Regions from separate parts of the Bacillus sp. AK124 genome, predicted to be linked through region 2. Evidence: predicted binding sites of a transcription regulator. Region 2 holds the regulator's gene; each other region holds the start of a gene.

The links. The regulator Rex, encoded in region 2, represses fermentation and respiration genes when NADH is low (regulators of the CRP and FNR family bind a similar motif). The targets are predictions, from matches to a motif close to TTGTGAAATATTTCACAA.
Region 1: a site for Rex is predicted at 2,661-2,678, ahead of M1E06_RS01135 (formate/nitrite transporter family protein). Genes of this name have one in related genera too.
Region 3: a site for Rex is predicted at 2,790-2,807, ahead of ric (iron-sulfur cluster repair di-iron protein). Genes of this name have one in related genera too.
Region 4: a site for Rex is predicted at 1,745-1,762, ahead of arcA (arginine deiminase). Genes of this name have one in related genera too.

The regions. Positions count from the first base shown of each region.
Region 1 is NZ_CP096378.1:240,827-245,818, reverse strand. Features, by position in the region: gene cydB (cytochrome d ubiquinol oxidase subunit II) at 1-565, opposite strand, end outside; gene M1E06_RS01140 (cytochrome ubiquinol oxidase subunit I) at 552-1,958, opposite strand; gene M1E06_RS01135 (formate/nitrite transporter family protein) at 2,749-3,537, shown strand; gene M1E06_RS01130 (DUF1259 domain-containing protein) at 3,622-4,011, shown strand; gene M1E06_RS01125 (NAD-dependent malic enzyme) at 4,029-4,992, opposite strand, start outside.
Region 2 is NZ_CP096378.1:3,662,341-3,667,332, forward strand. Features, by position in the region: gene groES (co-chaperone GroES) at 1-283, opposite strand, end outside; gene M1E06_RS18405 (CPBP family intramembrane glutamic endopeptidase) at 509-1,243, shown strand; gene M1E06_RS18410 (YdiK family protein) at 1,243-1,434, shown strand; gene tatC (twin-arginine translocase subunit TatC) at 1,479-2,255, opposite strand; gene M1E06_RS18420 (twin-arginine translocase TatA/TatE family subunit) at 2,262-2,435, opposite strand; gene M1E06_RS18425 (redox-sensing transcriptional repressor Rex) at 2,474-3,118, opposite strand; gene moaC (cyclic pyranopterin monophosphate synthase MoaC) at 3,122-3,628, opposite strand; gene M1E06_RS18435 (ABC-F family ATP-binding cassette domain-containing protein) at 3,775-4,992, shown strand, end outside.
Region 3 is NZ_CP096378.1:2,274,753-2,279,744, reverse strand. Features, by position in the region: gene M1E06_RS11310 (nitric-oxide reductase large subunit) at 1-1,966, shown strand, start outside; gene ric (iron-sulfur cluster repair di-iron protein) at 2,011-2,724, opposite strand; gene M1E06_RS11300 (DUF1360 domain-containing protein) at 2,890-3,261, shown strand; gene M1E06_RS11295 (cellulase family glycosylhydrolase) at 3,687-4,992, shown strand, end outside.
Region 4 is NZ_CP096378.1:211,045-216,036, reverse strand. Features, by position in the region: gene M1E06_RS01010 (YitT family protein) at 1-784, opposite strand, end outside; guanidine-I (ykkC/yxkD leader) riboswitch at 869-975, opposite strand; gene argR (arginine repressor) at 1,145-1,585, shown strand; gene arcA (arginine deiminase) at 1,850-3,085, shown strand; gene argF (ornithine carbamoyltransferase) at 3,115-4,122, shown strand; gene arcD (arginine-ornithine antiporter) at 4,176-4,992, shown strand, end outside.

The DNA.
Region 1 (4,992 bases), 910 kb from region 2:
AATCGGCTTCCGTTCTCAACGTAATAAAGATCAGGCCGTGCAGCAGGCAGAGAAGTGTAACGGTGACTCCCCCTGTTACGGAATAGACGTTCACATAGTCAGTAAAACCGGCGTGCAGATTCATATCGGCATCAATCGGCATACCGCGCAAAATACTGGTAAATAAAACACCGAACAAAAACGGGGGCAGAATGCTGCCGAAGAATACGACCCAATCCCATGTTTTCTTCCATTTTGCGGTTTCGACTTTCCCTCTAAATTCAAACGCGACTCCGCGTCCGATCAATGCAAGAAGAACAAAGACAAACGGAATGTAATATCCGCTGAACATCGTGGCATACCAGTTTGGAAAAGCCGCGAAAATCGCGCCTCCCCCAGTCAGCAGCCAGACTTCATTGGCATCCCAGAAAGGGCCGATCGTATTGATCATCACCCTCCGTTCAAGCTCGTTGCGCCCGAGAAACCGGGTCGCCATTCCGACGCCGAAATCAAAACCTTCAAGAAAGAAAAAACCGATGAACAGCACAGCGACTAATATAAACCAAAGTTCATTAAGAGATACCATGGTAAACCTCCTGATCAAACGGGTCTGTCGATACGGAATCGTCATGATGGTGGTCATGGTGTGCAGCCCCTTTTTTAATCTCCCGCACAAACAAGTAGACAAGAACGAGCGCCAGTACAAGATAAATCGCTGTAAACGCGATGACGGAAAACAGCAGCATTCCCGCTGATACGTTCGGCGACACGGACTGCGCCGTTGTCAAAATACCGAACACCGTCCACGGCTGGCGTCCGATTTCAGTCATGATCCACCCCGCCGTATTTGCAATGAATGGAAAGGCGATTAAAGCCACCATCGTCCGCAAAAACCATTTGCTTGTTTCAAGTCTTTTACGGAAGCTGAGATAGAGGCCAGTCAAAGCGGCAACGATCATTAAAAGTCCTGAGCCGGCCATGATTCTGAAGCTCCAGAACGTCGTTTTCACCGGCGGAATATAATTTCCTTCTCCGTATTTTTCTTCATATTGCTTTTGCAGCGTCTTCATTCCGGGCACATCGCCGCTGAATTGTTTATAAGCCAAATAGCTAAGCGCATACGGGATGCTGAGCTCTGATTTGTTTTCCTGCTTGTCCGCGTCAATGTTCGCAAGCACCGTCCAAGCTGCAGGATCGCCGCTGTCATCCCAAAGCGCTTCGCTGGCAGCCATTTTCATCGGCTGGCTCTTCATCAGATGCTGGGCCTGCTCATGTCCGCTGAACGCTACGCCGATGCCGGAAACAAGCGCCACAATCATCGCGATTTGAAAGGATTTTTTAAAAAAGAGCAATTCCTGTTTTTTCAGCATTTTATACGCGCTGACACCGGCAATGAAAAACGCTCCGGTGGCAAGCGCACCGAAAATGACGTGCGGAAATTCAACCCATAGCTGCGGATTTTTAATAATCGCAAAGAAATCGGTCATTTCCGCGCGGCCGTTTTTGATCGCGAATCCGACAGGCTCCTGCATAAACGAGTTGGCCGCTAAAATCCAAAACGCCGACATGATCGTTCCAAGCGAAACAAGCCAGATGGACAGCAAATGGATCTTCTTCGGAAGCCGATCCCAGCCAAATATCCACAAACCGATAAACGTCGATTCCATAAAGAAAGCAAGCAGCGCCTCCACCGCGAGCGGAGCGCCGAATACATCACCGACAAAGCGGGAGTACTCCGACCAGTTCATTCCGAACTGAAATTCCTGTAGAATCCCGGTGACCACACCGACTGCAAAATTAATTAAAAATAAGTGCCCCCAAAATTTAGCCATCGTTCTGTAAATGTCTTTTTTCTTTACGACGTATAGAGTTTCCATTAAAGCAACCATAAAGACAAGCCCGATTGACATCGGTACAAAAATAAAGTGAAAGATCGTTGTTGAAGCAAATTGAAATCTTGCCAAAATGAGTTCGTCCACTGTTCCAGTCTCCTCCTCTTTGTTCTAGCCGGACCGTTGCCGAATGGCATCACCCTTGCTCAAAGTTTCACATGAATCTTATGAATATGATCACAGACAAAAGGGTGACCTTGGCCCACATTGATGTTCCGTTATTATCCGGATGGTTATTTATACCTGTACTTTACCGCGAATCCCTTCTTAAATAAAGTACATATTCCCTAATTTATGGATGTCATTGTGACAATTATCCGAAGAAATTATAGATATTTTGTGACGCGGTGGTTAACAAGAACTAAATCAGCATGAGAAAAATGCCCCTCATTCCCGCGGAGCATTTCGTCATTCAACGATTGCGATTCTCTGCGCAAAGCCTTGCGGATCAAAAGAATACCGTTATATGCAATTAAACAAATTCGGCGCTTTCCTTCAGTTTGAAAACGCCTGACGGAAAGTCCTGCTATTTTGTCCAATCTGTGAAATCTTCCCTCAGCCTTTTGCGCACGTCCTTCATCTATGCTTTCATACAGCACCAGCTGATTGCACTGCGCATTTAACCTGCTTGCTGCCGTATCCCTCCCTGTCGAGCTATCTTTGAAACATCGCTCCCTCAGGCTTTTACGAATGGATGGAATATTTATTACTTAAAAATAAACAATAACGATACCTTGTTTATTCTATGAAAATCGAACCATACATTTGTTCAAACAAAGTACACAAAATTTGTGAAATGTTTCACAATATCCTGCTATACTTAGTTTGTATTTATGATAGATACTTCTTAAGTAAACACTTGATGGTGGTGGAAAACATGGAATCAAAATCACTTGTTCTAGTCGAAGAGCTTGCCTTAAAAAAGCAAAGCATCTTTATGCAAAGCCCGCTTCGTTATCTTTTACGAGCTATGCTGGCCAGTATGTTTATCGGGTTCGGAGTCATTGTAGCGTTTAAAACGGGGAATCTATTTTATGTTGAACATTCTCCGTTCACATATCCAATTGCAGCAATCACATTCGGGGGCGCCATCATTCTGATCGTCTATGGCGGAGGAGATTTATTTACGGGAAATACATTTTATTATACATTGGCTGCGCTTCGTAAAAAAATGCGTTGGCCCGCTGTTATCAAGCTGTGGATGTTCAGCTATGCAGGAAATTTAATGGGCGCCGTGTTTTTCGCAGGCCTCATCTTTGCGACCGGTTTATTTAAGGATCCTTCTTCCACCGGCTTTATACTTAGCGTGGCGGAGCATAAAATGAATACACCGGTGACCGAATTGTTTTTCAAAGCGATTTTGTGTAACTGGCTAGTCTGCCTTGCGTTCTTTGTTCCGATGGCGCAAAAAGGAGACGGAGCGAAAATGTTCTCTATGATGCTGTTTGTTTTTACTTTCTTTATTTCCGGTTATGAACACAGCATCGCGAACATGGCCACTTTTGCCGTCTCTCTGGTCACCGAGCATCCGGATACGATTTCGATTGCAGGCGCAATCCATAACTTGATTCCGGTAACCCTCGGGAACCTGATCGGAGGCGCGTTTATGATGGGCTTCATGTACCACTATGCAAACAAGCCGGGCGGTGAAGAAATCATCAAATAAAAAGATTGTCCATTTTTAAAGGATTCTAAATATGCGGGTTCCCTTCATAAAATCGTGGTAACTTTAAAAATGGAGGTTCAGCAGATGCAAAGTTTTCATTCGCTTTGCCAGCAGTTTGGACATATTTTAAATGGGGAGCCGCACATTGAACACGGTGTCTGTTCTGTCAGCATCAAACGGAATTTGCGCGTCACGATTCAAGGAAGGCCAAGCCGGGGAGTCGGCATGGAAGAAGTCATGTTCGAGTCGCTCGATCAAAACGGAATCGCCTTGAATATGGCCGAAGTTGCCATTTTGCCTGAAGAAATTCCGTTGTTTACAAAAAAGCTTGTCGATCAAGGCATCATCATCAGCGCTCTCCACAATCATTGGATTTTTACAAAACCGAATATTTTATATATTCATTTTCAATCTGTAGAACCGCCGTTAACATTCGCAAGAAAAACAGCTGCCGCTTTATCCGTATTGCGATAAAGCAGCAGCTGTTTTCTTTATCCGTTCATTTTTCCCATTTCTGAAAGTGCGACCCTTTCGACTGCTTTGGCCACAATCTCGTGAACATCAGGATTCAGCGGATCAGGCACAAGATCGCCTTGTTTTGTGCAGGATGCGATCGCTTCGGCGGCCGCGACCAGCATCGGGTGGCTGATCGATTCCGCTCCGGCATTTAACACGCCCCTGAAAATACCGGGGAACCCCAGCACATTGTTGACAGACCGTCCATCCGCAGCGTAGGCTGCCCCGGCCTCGAGCGCATCCTCAGGCTCAATCTCCGGCTTCGGATTGGACAGAGCCAAAATCACCTGGCCTTCCCGAACCCATTTCTTATTGATCAATCCCGGAACGCCGGTTGTCGCGACGATGATATCGCAGCTTTCCATCAATTCTTCGATGCTTTCAGCCGCATGGCCGCCATAGTTCTCTAAACGCGCCATCGCCTCAAGCGATTTATCCGTTCCGATGACACGTTTTACCCCATATGCCATAAACATTCTGCAGATCGCGACCCCTGCCGCACCCAGGCCGATTTGGCCGACATGGGCCTGCTTCAGATCGACCCCTGCACTCTTGGCGGCTGAAATGGCGGCCGCCAGTGTCACCACCGCAGTACCGTGCTGGTCGTCATGCATGACCGGAATATTCAGGTCGTTTTTCAGGCGCTCTTCGATTTCAAAACAATGCGGTGAACCGATGTCTTCAAGCAAAATACCGCTAAATCCGGGCGCAATGTTTTTAACCGTCCGCACGATTTCGTCAGGATCATTCGTATCAAGCAGAATCGGAACTCCGCTGATGTCTGCAAGCTGGTCGAAAAGCGCGGCCTTCCCTTCCATAACAGGCATTCCCGCCACAGGCCCAATGTCTCCCAAGCCTAGGATGGCCGTACCGTCCGTTACAATTGCAACCGAATTGCCGATGCCTGTATAGATATTCGCTTTTTGCGGCTCTTCTTTA
Region 2 (4,992 bases):
AGCCGATAACAGCTAAAATGTCGCTTTCACGCAAGATTAAGTAGTCAGTACCTTCATATTTCACTTCGGTACCTGCATATTTTGAGAAGATGATGCGGTCGCCTGTTTTAACTTCTAATGCAACGCGCTCTCCGCTCTCTAACACACGGCCTGAACCGGCTGCAACCACTTTACCCTCTTGTGGTTTTTCTTTTGCGGAGTCAGGAAGTACGATTCCGCTGGCAGTTTTTTCTTCAGACTCAACGAGCTCAATGACAACGCGATCACCTAATGGCTTTAACAATGAAACAACCTCCTCAATATTTTCATATGTAATTTTAGCACTCGCACTCGGTGAGTGCTAACACAATTCTTATAATAAAGAATCTCCCAGGCAATTTCAAGTGATAAGGTCAAATTTTTTTGCGCTTACATTTCTCCGCATGTCCTTATCATCCTATAATTTAAAAAGAGTGTGTTACAATAAACATAGTCTGAATTAGATTTTTAGAAAAGGAGTACATAAAGCTTGAGAAAACAATACTGGTTTATTATATTGGCATACGTTCTCATGCAATTGTCGGCCGCTGTCGGCTTGCCTCTTCTTTACTTTTTGGGAGTGGGCAAAGGACAGCCAAAGGCTGAAGCCCAGCTTACATTGACAGGCGTCTGGTCTGTCATCGCGTTTACCCTCTGTCTCGTTATCGTGCTGCTGATTTTGCGGACGGTGCCGAAGACGACGCTTCGCAACCGCCCGAAAGCATCGGTTGGAGCGTCAATCGGATGGGCGGTAGCCGGCGTTTTTCTCGCTTTGTTTTCGCAGTCAATTGCCGCTTCGATCGAAATGTACTTGTTCGGGGTCAACCCGGAATCGGAAAATACGCAGCGGATCATGGAAATCATCACCGCATTGCCGCTGATGGTGTTTGTCTCTTCTGTATTCGGACCGATTCTTGAAGAAATCATTTTCAGAAAGATCATTTTCGGTGCAATCTATGAGAAAACGAATTTTTTCATTGCCGCTTTGTTCAGTTCGGTGCTCTTCTCGGTCGTCCATTTGGATTTCAGCCATCTGCTCATTTATACAGCAATGGGATTCACATTCTCCTTTTTATATGTCAGAACCAACCGGATTATCGTGCCTATTTTCGCCCATGTCGCCATGAATACGCTCGTCGTCTTACTGCAGACATTCCGGGAGCCTATTGAAGAATATTTGAAACACGTCGAGAAAATGCAAATGATTATTGGAGGATTTCTATGATGAGAAGCCCTAAATTCTGGGGAGCGATTTATTTATTAACGGGTGTGCTGTTTACATATCTGGCGGCAACCTCGCCCGGAAGCATGTGGTCTTTTTACACGATCCTGCTGATGCTTTTCGCAGCCTATAATATCAGCATTTCCTTTAAAATGTTCGCCCTGGCCGGCAAGATGAAACGAAAAGATCAATAGCCTTTTTTGTGAAGGAAAAGAGCCATTCTGAAAAAGAATGGCTCTTATTTAGTATGGTCGTTCAAAAACGCTTGATTTTCCTCTTGAATCATTGTTTTTTGCGCCTGCCTGTAGGATATTCTTGAAATCACGATACTGATTTCATAAAGAATGAGCAATGGCACTGAGACCATTAAATGCGACAAAAGCTCAGGCGGTGTAATGAGGGCCGCGATGACGAACAACACAAAATATGCGTATTTTCTGATTTTCGCCAAAAACATCGGCGTCACGAGGCCGAGCCTTGTGATAAACATGATGACCACAGGCATCTGAAACAATAAGCCAAAAGGAAGCGTCAACTGAAGCAGAAACTGAAAATATTCGTGTATTCCGATGACCTGGTTGACATTCAGATCATCTGAGACTCTCGTCATAAAGTCCACGACAAACGGAAATAAAATAAAGTAAGAAAAGGCAATGCCGCCTAAAAAAAGAATAATCGATATCGGAATATAGCTGAGCGTCACTTTTCGTTCTTTTTCATACAGCCCCGGGCTAATGAAAGCCCACAGCTGGTATAAAACAAGCGGCGAAGTCAAGACGGCGCCGATGATGAAAGCGAACTGCACGTACACAAATAAAGGATCGGTCAGCTTGAACGCGTTGAGCGTCAGCAGCTTTGCTTCATCCGTCTGCTGCAGATAGATAATCAGCGGCTTTGCCAATAAAAAGCCTGCCACAACAAATAAAACAAAAAAGAAAAAAGTGATCACAAGCCGTCTGCGTAGTTCTGTGATATGTTCTATCAGCGACATTTCTCTTTCCTTCATAAATGTCATCCTATCCTACTGATCTTCTTTCTTTTTATCGGAATCGTCGTCAGCCAAACCTTTTGTCGCATTCTTAAACTCCCTCAGCGTGTTTCCCGCCGCTCTTCCCAGCTCGGGAAGTTTTTTCGGGCCGAATATCAAAAGCGCCACCACGACAATTAAAATAAAGCTTCCAGGACCGATTGGCATAAAGCCTGCCCCCTTTCCTTTATTTTTCGTTTTCCGTTTTACTTTTCCTGCATTGAATAATGTTTCATGAAATACACCAGCGACTGAAGTTCAACCGCCAAATCTATATGATGAATGCGAATGTGTTCCGGCACATTCAAGCGGGCCGGCGTGAAATTAAGAATGCCTTTAATGCCAAGCGCCACCAGCCTGTCTGTAATCGACTGTGCGGCTTGAGCCGGTACCGTCAAAATGGCGACGGGGATATCATCCGTCATATGCTCTTCAAGTCTATTCAGATCATAGACGGGAACACCGCCGACCTCGGTTCCGATTTTTTCCTCATTGATGTCAAACGCCATGGCGATTTTTGTATTATTATTTTTGATAAAATTGTAATGGAGAAAGGCTGTCCCCAAATTCCCCACGCCAATGAGCGTTACGTTCGTCATTTCATCCTGATCAAGCGTCTTTCTGAAAAAGGACAGCAAATAATTGACATTGTAGCCGTATCCTTTTTTTCCGAGCGCGCCGAAGTACGAGAAGTCCCTGCGGATGGTCGCAGAATCGACTTTGACGGCATCGCTCAGCTCAGCGGAAGATACACGCTGTTTTCCGGATGCATGAAGGTTTTTTAAAAAACGATAATATAATGGCAACCGTTTCGCTGTCGCTTGCGGAATTTTTGAATGATCCATGTTCATAAACTAATCCTCCATGTCTACATCAGCTTTTTCCCTTTTATAGTCACCGTTTTTCCCGCCTGTCTTTTCGAGAAGAAAGGTCGGTCCTATCACCATTCCCTTATCCGCCGCTTTGCACATGTCATATACGGTCAGCGCACATACGGAGGCCGAAGTTAACGCTTCCATTTCCACACCTGTGCTCCCTTTGGTCTTCACTTTAGATTGAATATGCAGGATGCTCTTCTGTTCTTTCTCCTCCCAGCGAAAGGCGATGTCGACTCCTTTCAGAGCGATCGGATGGCACATCGGGATGATGGCGGATGTCTGTTTTGCGGCCATGATTCCGGCCACTTGCGCCACCGCCAATACATCGCCCTTTCCGATTTCCCGGTTTTTGATTTTTTCATGTACTGTTCGATTCATAGACACGCTTGAAACAGCCGCAGCTGTGCGTACTGAAGCTTCCTTTTCGCTTATATCAACCATCTTGGCTCTGCCTTGTTCATTAAAATGTGTAAACTCATTCATGTTCTGAACTCTCCTTATAACGATCATACACTATTTTTTTCATTCTGTCTTTTTCTTTGGCTAAAATCTTCCAGAGTTCACTTAATTGTTTGCTGACTGCGCAGTGATAGGCTACACTTAAAATAGCAGACAAGAGGTGAAAGATCATGATGATTTTACAAGTGAACCAACTTTCAAAATCGTTTGGAGCCGATACGATTTTAACGAATATAAAACTCGAAGTCAGATCTCGGGACCGGATTGCGATCGTCGGACGCAACGGCGCCGGAAAATCGACTCTTCTAAAGATTATCGCAGGAAAACTTTCATATGAAAAGGGGGACATCATCAAGCCGAAAGATTTGACGATGGGCTACCTTGACCAGCATTCCGGCCTCGATTCCAAGCTGACGCTCAAAGAGGAATTGCTGTCGGTATTTGATTTTCTAAAAAAAATGGAAAAAGAAATGCGCGCGATCGAGGAAAAGATGGCGCAGGCCGGACCGGACATGCTTGAATCATTGATGAAGACGTATGACAGGCTTCAGCAGGAGTTCAAGGACAAAGGCGGCTACCAATATGAGGCAGAGGTCAGATCCGTCATGCACGGGCTCGGCTTTGCGGGATTTGACGACTCCGTCCGCGTCCAGGACTTAAGCGGAGGTCAAAAAACAAGGCTTGCCCTCGGAAAAATGCTTTTGACAAAACCCGACCTCCTCATTTTGGACGAACCGACAAACCACTTGGATATCGATACCCTGACATGGCTTGAACAATATTTGCAAAATTACAGCGGAGCGATTTTAATCGTTTCCCATGACAGGTACTTTCTTGACAAAGTGGTTACCCAAGTTTACGAGATCAGCCGGTCCCAAAGCAAAAAATATACCGGGAACTACAGCTCTTATCTCCAATTAAAAGCCGAACAGCTGGAAAAGGAAACAAAGCTTTATGAAAAGCAGCAGGACGAAATCGCCAAGCTGCAGGAGTTCGTCGACCGGAATCTGGCTAGAGCTTCGACGACGAAACGGGCGCAGAGCAGACGAAAGCAGCTTGAACGGATGGAGATCATGGACAAACCGCTCGGAGATGAAAAGTCGGCGTCTTTCCGCTTTGAAATTACAAGGCAAAGCGGAAACGATGTACTGCGGGTGGAAGACTTGACAGTAAGCTATCAGGAGCAGCCCCCGCTTCTCCGTTCATTGAACTTTCACATCACCCGCGGGGAAAGCGTTGCACTGGTCGGACCGAACGGAATCGGCAAGTCAACCCTTTTAAAAGCATTGATTCAAAAGCTGCAGCCGGTATCGGGAACAATCGCGACAGGCTCCCATGTCTCAATCGGCTACTATGACCAGGAACAGGCTGAATTGACGTCGTCAAAA
Region 3 (4,992 bases), 1.4 Mb from region 2:
CATCCGGAATCAAGTCATCCGCGAAATGAGAAAAAACCGTTATAATCGCGCGTCAGATACATTGAAGCTGACAGATGCGCAGGTTTATGGATTGCAGCAAGTGCGTGATCATTACCGCAATGTCTTTACAAAAGGAGACGGCTGGGGGCTTGAGCCCGGTTTAATTAAAGAAAGCCACATGCCTAAACGCGACAGAGCGTGGGTTGACAGCGAAGACCAAATCACGCAGATCTCCGATTTTATCTTCTGGACGGCATGGCTTTCCAGTACATTAAGGCCTGGCGACGACATTACGTACACGAACAACTGGCCGTATGATGAAGATGCCGGAAACACGATGTCATTTGCCGCCGTTTGGTGGAGCGGCGCAAGCGTCACCATCCTTATTTTATTTGTCGGCATTATTTTATTCGTGTTTTACCGTTACAAGCTTGGAATGAAAGAGGCTTATCAGGAAGGGGCGTTTCCGGTATTTGATCTGGATAAACAGCCGCTTACGGCATCACAGGTTAAAACCGGAAAATATTTCGCCGTTGTGTCGCTGCTGTTTTTTGTTCAGGCCATGTTCGGAGCTTTGCTTGCCCACTATTATATTGAGCCGGACAGCTTTTTTGGGATCGATTGGATCAGGGATATGTTGCCATTCAGCATATCTAAGGGATTTCACCTCCAGCTGGCGATCTTCTGGATTGCGACTTCATGGCTCGGTATGGGCATTTATGCAGCGCCGCTTGTCGGAGGCCGCGAGCCGAAAAGGCAGGGGCTGCTTGTCGATATTCTGTTTTGGGCGCTGATCGTCCTTGTCGGCGGAAGCATGGCTGGCGAATGGCTCGGAGCGAAAGGCCTTTTAGGAAACAACTGGTTCTTATTCGGCCACCAAGGAATGGAATATATTGAACTCGGCCGCTTCTGGCAGGTCATTCTCGCACTCGGCATGCTGATATGGCTGTTTATCGTTTTCAGAGGCATTAAGAGCGGCCTCAAGCGGGAATCTGATAAAGGCGGTTTGATTCATCTGCTGTTTTATTCTTCGATCGCCATTCCGCTGTTTTACGGTGCAGCCTTTTTCTTTAATCCCGGCACAAATATTACAATGTCGGATTTTTGGCGGTGGTGGATTATCCATCTTTGGGTGGAAGGGATTTTTGAAGTCTTTGCCGTCGTGGTCATCGGCTTTTTGCTCGTGCAAATGAACCTGGTTACGAAAAAATCGACCGTCAGAACGCTTTATTTTCAACTGACGATCCTGCTGGGGAGCGGTGTCATCGGGATCGGACATCATTACTATTACAACGGTTCTTCCGAAGTTTGGATCGGCCTCGGTTCCGTCTTCTCATGCCTGGAAGTGATTCCTCTTACCCTGCTTGTATTGGAAGCTTATGAACAATACAAGATGATGAAAGACGGAGGCCATCATTTCCCGTATAAAGCAACGTTCTGGTTCTTGATTTCAACGGCGATCTGGAATCTGGTCGGTGCAGGGGTATTGGGCTTTTTGATCAATCTGCCTGCTGTCAGCTATTTTGAGCACGGCCAGTTCCTGACACCTGCCCACGGGCACGGGGCGATGATGGGCGTGTACGGCATGTTTGCCATTGCTGTCTGGCTGTATACGCTACGCAATATCGCCAAAAAAGAAGCGTGGAATGATAAATGGCTGAAAATAGCCTGCTGGTCGCTGAACATCGGCTTGTTCGGAATGGTGTTTATCAATTTGTTGCCGGTCGGTTTTCTTCAATTGAAAAAAGCGTTTGAAGACGGGTACTGGAGCTCAAGGGCGCCTGAGTTTTTACAGCAGGATACGGTGCAAACGCTGCTGACTTGGAGGGCTGTGCCGGATACGATCTTTTTAGCCGGAATCGTGATTTTGGTCATATTCAGCATCAGAGCATTATTCCATCTCCGCAAACCGACGCATCAGGAAGGAGAAGCGCTTCCAGTTAAAGACATTGCTTCAGATGAATAGATAAACAAAAAGACAGAGGAAGTGAAATCCTCTGTCTTTTTATTTTATTGATTGGCTTCCGCTTCAAGCCGCGGGAACAAAATATTGTTTTCCAGGTGAATGTGCTGAAAAAGATCTGTTTCCAATTCATCAAGCTTTAAGTAAGTCAGTGTATATGTTGTGCATGCCCCTTCAGGAAGGGTATAGTCATTGGTCACTTTTCTCAGTTCCTTCAAGATGCTGCCTGCGGCTTCATGCTCTTGTTCAAGGACGTCGATCGCCTGAACCGCTTCTGCCAGGCTGTCCATTGATCGCGTCTCTTCATAGGTCGTCACTTTCGGTAAAATGAGTTCCTCTTCCTGAAAGAGATGGTGTTCCAGTTCAGTTTTCAGCTGATGGAACAATTGATGGACCTGGGCGAGTTCCGGATGATGGATGCCGTGAACCCGGTAGACTTTTGTGACAAAGCCTGATAGTTCAGGAAGCACCTCATACAGGTAAGCATGGTGCGTATGAATCACATGGTCGATCAGCTGTGAATACGGGGCTTCACTCCAGTTCGTCTCTTTTGCGTTCAATGCCTTTGTCTCTTGATATAATGTATTGATTTTTGCTAAGATCTCTTCTTCATTTAAATCCTGTTCTTTTATCGCTTCACCGATCGGGCGGTTGCCCCCGCAGCAAAAGTCGATGCGATATTCTTTCAGCAACCGGCTGGCTCTTGGAAAACGCGTAACAATATCACCTGTTTTTGTGTTTTGATCAAATACTGCTTCCATTTGTAAAACCTCCTGAAGTGTTTTTTATGCTATGGGTTAAATGTAACGGGTTCACCGATGGAAAATCGTGATCTACATCACATTCGGGAAAAATGACAGAAAAAGCAATAAGTCAGAAGAAATCGGGAAATAGCTATAGATAACTTTTCATGTTGGAGGCCTGCAATGGAGCATTTATCCTGGCTTACATTTACGATGCTGATTCTCGCCAGTTACCGGCTAACTCATTTGATTGTTTTTGACAAGATCACGGAGTTTATCCGGAAACCGTTCATGAAGAAAAAGCAGACGGTTGATGAACAAGGGCATGTAGAAACGAAAAAAGTGCCGAAATCAAACTTCGGCTATTTGCTGAATTGCTATTGGTGCGCAGGGATATGGTGCGCTTTGATCATCGCTGTCGGGTATCTGATTGTCCCAAAAACGATATTCCCGTTAATTTTAATTTTATCGGTCGCAGGTGGACAGGCGATTCTTGAAACGTTTGTCGGTGTCGCAACAAAACTTGTCAGCTTTTTCTCTGATTTAAAGAAATAAACCACTCCAAGCGGATGGTTTTATTTTTTTGACAATAAAGTGACACAAACAGCAGAGAGAACATGTCCGCTTTGTGAACTTTTTACAGCGATTTTTTCCCGGTTGCCGCATTTTAGGCAGAGGGAAGACATTATTTTGAAGAAGAATCAGGTTTTAAAATTTTGAATTGAGAGAAAAAGGAAGCACAAAGTCCCCGGTCATACTTTTTTAGCTTTTCATCATTAGCATTCAGACCTCCCATTTCATACGAAAAGAGGAAATAGATAGATTTTCAAAACGAAAAAAACGTGAAATATGGTTGATAGACAATCAATGAATAGTTTTTTTACAATCAGTAACGTGCTACAAGCCAAGAAAGGGGTGAAAATGTCTGCCAGAAAGTGTTTTTGGAAAATAACATCATTGGAGGAAAAAGAATGTCATACATGAAACGTTCCATTTCTGTCTTCATCGCCTGCTTCATGGTAGCAGCACTCGGCATCAGCGGTATCATCGCACCTAAAGCGTCTGCCGCTTCTCAAACACCCGTTGCTGTAAACGGACAGCTCACCTTGAAAGGTACGCAGCTCGTCAATCAAAAAGGAAAAGCGGTTCAGCTGAAAGGAATCAGTTCACACGGGCTGCAGTGGTATGGCGATTATGTCAACAAAGACTCGTTAAAATGGCTGAGAGACGACTGGGGCATCAATGTCTTCCGCGCGGCTATGTATACGGGTGAAGGCGGCTATATTGACAATCCGTCGGTTAAAAACAAAGTGAAGGAAGCCGTCGAAGCGGCAAAAGAACTCGGAATCTATGTGATCATCGACTGGCACATACTGAGCGACGGCAATCCAAACCAAAACAAAGCGAAAGCAAAAGAGTTTTTCAACGAAATGTCAAGGCTTTACGGCAAGACGCCAAACGTCATTTTTGAAATTGCCAACGAGCCGAACGGCGATGTCAACTGGAACCGTGACATTAAACCTTACGCTGAAGACATTTTGTCCGTGATCCGCAAAAATTCTCCGAAAAATATTGTGATCGTTGGGACAGGCACTTGGAGCCAAGATGTCAACGATGCGGCGGACAATCAGCTGAAAGACGGCAATGTTATGTACGCGCTCCATTTTTATGCGGGTACGCACGGTCAGTCTTTGCGGGATAAAGCAGACTATGCACTCAGCAAAGGAGCGCCGATTTTCGTCACAGAATGGGGAACGAGCGATGCTTCCGGAAACGGCGGTGTCTACCTCGACCAATCCAGGGAGTGGCTGAAATATTTAGACAGCAAAAAAATCAGCTGGGTAAACTGGAGCTTGTGCGACAAACAAGAGTCGTCAGCTGCTTTAAACTCCGGCGCCTCTAAAAAGGGAGGATGGTCTCAATCCGACTTATCCTCATCAGGTAAATTCGTCAGGGAAAACATCCGCAGCGGATCAAACGGTTCGTCAGGAGACTCTGGATCGGATTCGAAAGGGTCAGATCAAAAAGACCAGAAAAAGGATCAGGATAAACCAGGTCAAGACAGCGGCGCTGCAGCCAACACGATAGCAGTACAATACAGAGCGGGGGACAACAATGTAAACGGCAACCAAATCCGCCCTCAGCTCAACATTAAAAACAACAGCAAAAAAACCGTGTCTTTAAATCGAATCACTGTCCGCTATTGGTATAAAACGAATCACAAAGGACAAAATTTTGACTGCGACTATGCCCAAATCGGCTGCAGCAAACTCACGCACAAATTCG
Region 4 (4,992 bases), 880 kb from region 2:
TGATGACAAATGCTTTTTTATCTGTGCTTCTTATAATTTTCTTGAGCATGGACAGCTCTTGTTTATTAATGACAATGTATAGAATTTCTTTGGAATCGCCCGTATAGTGTCCGCGTCCCGTTAATATCGTGACGCCGCGGTCCATCAAGGTATTGACCTGCGCGGCGATCTCGTTTTTATGCTCAGAAATGATCGTGATCGCTTTTTTCGTGTTGAGCCCTTCGATAATGAAATCCATGACCTTTGTGGCGATGTACAGCATGACAATCGTAAACATCAGCTTTTCAGCACCAATGATAAAGTAGGAACTGAACACGACAACTAAATCGATCATCAGCAAGGCATAGCTGATGTTCCAGTCGAAATATTTATTGGCGATTCTCGCGAGAATCGCAGACCCGGCAGTGGTTCCGCCGACACGGATGATCATGCCGATGCCGACGCCGGCAAATACCCCGGCAAAGATCGTGCTGATGATCACTTCATCAGCCGGCACCGTCCAATCTTCAGTAACATGCAGAAAAAATGAATTGGCCGCCACCGCAATGATGGTATAAATCGTCGTTTTTTTATCCAAAAAGCGATAGCCGATAATCAGAAGAATGCCGTTCAGCACAAAGTTTGTGATGCCCGGAGACCATTCAAAAACGTAGTATAAAATCAGCGTGATCCCCGTGACGCCGCCTTCTCCCAAGTCATTCGGGATGGCGAACAGATTCACGGCTAACGCAAAGAAAAATGCGCCTATAACAATCAGGATCATATCCATTGCTTTCTTTTTCATAACTGCATCCCCTTCCTTATTCGTAGTCGATTTCCTGTAAAAAGTAAAAAAGCCCCGGAGAGAAGCTCTTTGATTAAGAGCAAAAACTCCTGGGCTTTTATCCCACCGTGTCATAACGATATCTTCGCTATGTGTTTTCTCTCGGACCAGACCAGCGCGGAACCCACTGCGGAACCCTAGAAAACCACCTTTTCTCTGTTATCAATTTGTCATCTTCAAGCATTATAAGTGAAATTTTGGGGTCTATCAACCCCTTTAACAGCCTGAAAGATTTGTTTTTTTGTAAAATAGCTTCCATCTGCCGACGATAAAACCGTCCTATAATAATAGATATACGTGTTTTGCCTGGGAGGCGCTCTTATGAACAAACAAAAACGGCAATGGCTCATCAAGCAAACCATTCTCGAACATCCGGTAGAAAATCAGGAACAGCTGGCATCCCTGCTGGAAAAACGGGGCATCGCCGTTTCGCAGTCTACCATTTCCCGCGATATTAAAGAAATGTATCTTGTGAAACAGCCCGGTGAAAACGGAAAGCTTGTCTACACGACAAATGCTTCCTTATCCATCAACCCTTCCAAAATATTAAAAGATAAAATCTCCGACGTTGTCCTGCATGTGCATCGGACGGACAACTTGATCATTATTAAAACAATGCCCGGCAACGCCCATGCCATCGGCGTCCTTCTTGATAAGCTGGGAAGCCCGGAAATGCTGGGCTGTATATGCGGGAACGATACATGCCTTGTGATTTCCCAATCGCCTGAGGCAGCCCAATCATTTTGTGATCACTTATGCTGATCCGGCCATCCGGATCAGCTTTTTTCCCTCAAAAAAAATTTTTTCAAAAAATCCCCTTTAAAAATATACACGTTTTATACGTTCTATTCTCTGCTCCTGCAAGGACTCATTTTCGATTTATCATAATTATTCATTTTTGTTTTTGCTTCATCAAAAAACATGTGAAATATATCACGTTTTCGTTGTTATCGCTTTCACATCGCGCTTTTCCTTCCTGTTTTAAGCTGTACATGTAACAAAAAGAGCTTAGGAGGCGGGATGATCATGACAACACCGATACACGTTTACTCTGAAATCGGCCCTTTGAAAACCGTCATGCTGAAGCGGCCCGGTCGGGAACTGGAAAACCTCACACCCGAATATCTGGAAAGGCTTCTCTTTGACGATATTCCCTTTTTGCCAGCGGTGCAAAAAGAGCATGACCAATTTGCAGAAACGTTAAAGAAACAGGGAGTTGAAGTTCTTTATTTAGAAAAGCTGACGGCTGAAGCCCTGGATGACGCTTTCATCCGCGAGCGGTTTATCGATGAGCTGTTAACGGAAAGCAAAGCAGATATCAACGGCGCTTACGACAGACTGAAAGAGTTCTTGCTCACCTTTGACGCCGATTCGATGGTCGAACATGTGATGAGCGGCATTCGAAAAAATGAGCTGGAACGCGAAAAGAAATCGCATCTTCATGAGCTGATGGAAGACCATTATCCATTTTATCTCGATCCGATGCCAAACCTTTACTTCACAAGAGATCCGGCGGCCGCCATCGGAAGCGGACTGACCATCAACAAAATGAAAGAGCCTGCTCGCAGGAGAGAGTCGCTGTTTATGCGCTACATTATCAATCACCACCCGCGTTTTAAAGGACATGAGATTCCGGTTTGGCTTGACCGTGATTTCAAATTCAATATCGAAGGCGGAGATGAGCTTGTCTTAAATGAAGATACCGTAGCGATCGGGGTATCAGAACGGACAACGGCTCAGGCGATCGAGCGTCTTGTCCGGAACTTATTTCAGCGGCAGAGCCGGATTCGCCGCGTACTGGCCGTCGAAATACCGAAGAGCAGAGCCTTTATGCATTTAGATACCGTCTTCACGATGGTTGACCGAGATCAATTCACGATCCATCCCGCCATCCAGGGGCCTGAAGGAGACATGCGGATCTTCGTTCTTGAGAGAGGGGAAACGGCAGACGACATTCGTACGACTGAAGAACACAATCTGCCGGAAGTGCTAAAAAGAACGCTCGGCCTTTCAGATGTCAACTTGATCTTCTGCGGCGGCGGAGACGAAATCGCTTCAGCCAGGGAGCAGTGGAATGACGGTTCCAATACACTCGCGATCGCTCCTGGTGTCGTCGTCACCTATGACCGGAATTACATTTCTAACGAATGTTTGAGAGAACAGGGCATTAAAGTTATCGAAATCCCGAGCGGGGAGCTTTCAAGAGGACGCGGCGGCCCGCGCTGCATGAGCATGCCGCTCTATCGCGAAGATGTGAAATAGCCAAACCTAAAGAAAAAGGAGAGAGATCCATGAACCAAACGATTGATTTAAAAGGCAGAAGCTACTTAGCTGAAAAAGATTTTTCCGAAGAAGAAATCCTCTATTTGCTCGATCTCGCCCAAAAATTAAAAGAAAAAAAAGCGCAAGGCATCAAGCATCGCTATTTGGAAGGTAAAAACATCGCTTTGCTGTTTGAAAAGCCTTCTACAAGAACGCGCTGCGCTTTCACGACAGCCTGTATCGACCTCGGTGCGCATCCCGAATATTTGGGAAAAGACGACATTCAGCTCGGCAAAAAAGAATCGATCGAAGACACAGCCAAAGTTCTCGGCCGCATGTTCGACGGAATTGAATTCCGCGGATTTGAACATGAAAAAGTGATTTCCCTGGCAGAGCATTCCGGTGTGCCGGTATGGAACGGGCTGACCGATTTATGGCATCCGACGCAGATGCTTGCGGACTTTATGACAGTGAAAGAACATACGGGACGCGTAAAAGGGATCAAACTCACCTATATCGGCGACGGCCGTAACAACGTCGCAAACAGCCTGCTCATCGGCGGCGCCAAAGTCGGCATGGACGTGAGAATCTGCTCGCCTCAAGAGCTGTTCCCTGATCAAGACATCGTTAAAATGGCGGAAGCGTTCGCCGAAGAATCCGGCGGAAAAATCACCGTCACAAGCGATACAGATGAAGCCGTGTCCGGAGCCGACGTTCTGTATACGGACGTCTGGGTATCCATGGGAGAAGAAGACAAGTTCGCTGAAAGGATCAAACTGCTCAAGCCTTATCAAGTGAATATGGATCTCGTCAAGAAAACAGGAAACGATAACGTCATCTTCCTGCACTGTCTGCCTGCCTTCCACGACCTTCATACAACTTACGGACAAAACGTTTACGATCAGCACGGCCTTAAAGAAATGGAAGTGACGGACGAAGTGTTCCGCAGCAAACACTCTAAAGTGTTCGATGAAGCTGAAAACCGCATGCACACAATTAAAGCTGTCATGGCAGCGACACTCGGCGATCTTGACTGACAGGAAAAGGGGCTCATTCCCTTTTCCATTCTAAACCGAATGAGGTGACAAAAATGGCGGAAGAAAAGAAACTTGGGCTGTTTGCACTTATCGCGCTTGTCATCGGATCGATGATCGGCGGGGGCGCCTTCAACCTTGCAAGCGACATGGCTTCAGGAGCGGGGGCGGGAGCCATTTTAATCGGCTGGATCATCACCGGAGTCGGCATGATTGCCCTGGCCTTCTCTTTCCAAAACTTGACCACGAAAAGGCCTGATTTAGACGGCGGTATTTTCACTTATGCGCGGGAAGGATTCGGCCATTTTATGGGGTTTAACAGCGGCTGGGGGTACTGGTTCGCAGCCCTTCTCGGCAATGTCGCATACGGAACGCTGCTGTTCAGCGCAGTCGGATATTTCATCCCTGCGTTTGGAGACGGACAAAACGTCGCATCGATTATCGGTGCAAGCGTAATCCTCTGGTGCGTGCACTTTTTGATCCTGCGCGGGGTACAGTCCGCTGCCATGATCAACTTAATTACGACCATTTCAAAACTGGTACCGATTTTTGCTTTCATTATCGCCATTATCTTTGTGTTTCATCTTGATTTATTTACGAACGATTTCTGGGGAAAAGGGCTGTCGCTCGGTTCCATCGGGACACAGGTCAAGAGCACGATGCTGGTGACCGTCTGGGTGTTTACCGGAATTGAAGGGGCCGTCTTATTCTCAAGCCGTGCCAAAAAATCAAGCGATGTCGGCAAAGCGACTGTCATCGGCTTGATCAGTGTACTTGTGATTTACGTCATGATTACGATGCTGTCGCTCGGCGTCATGAATCAGCAAAACTTGGCCGGGCTTCCGAATCCTTCAATGGCCGCGATCATGGAGC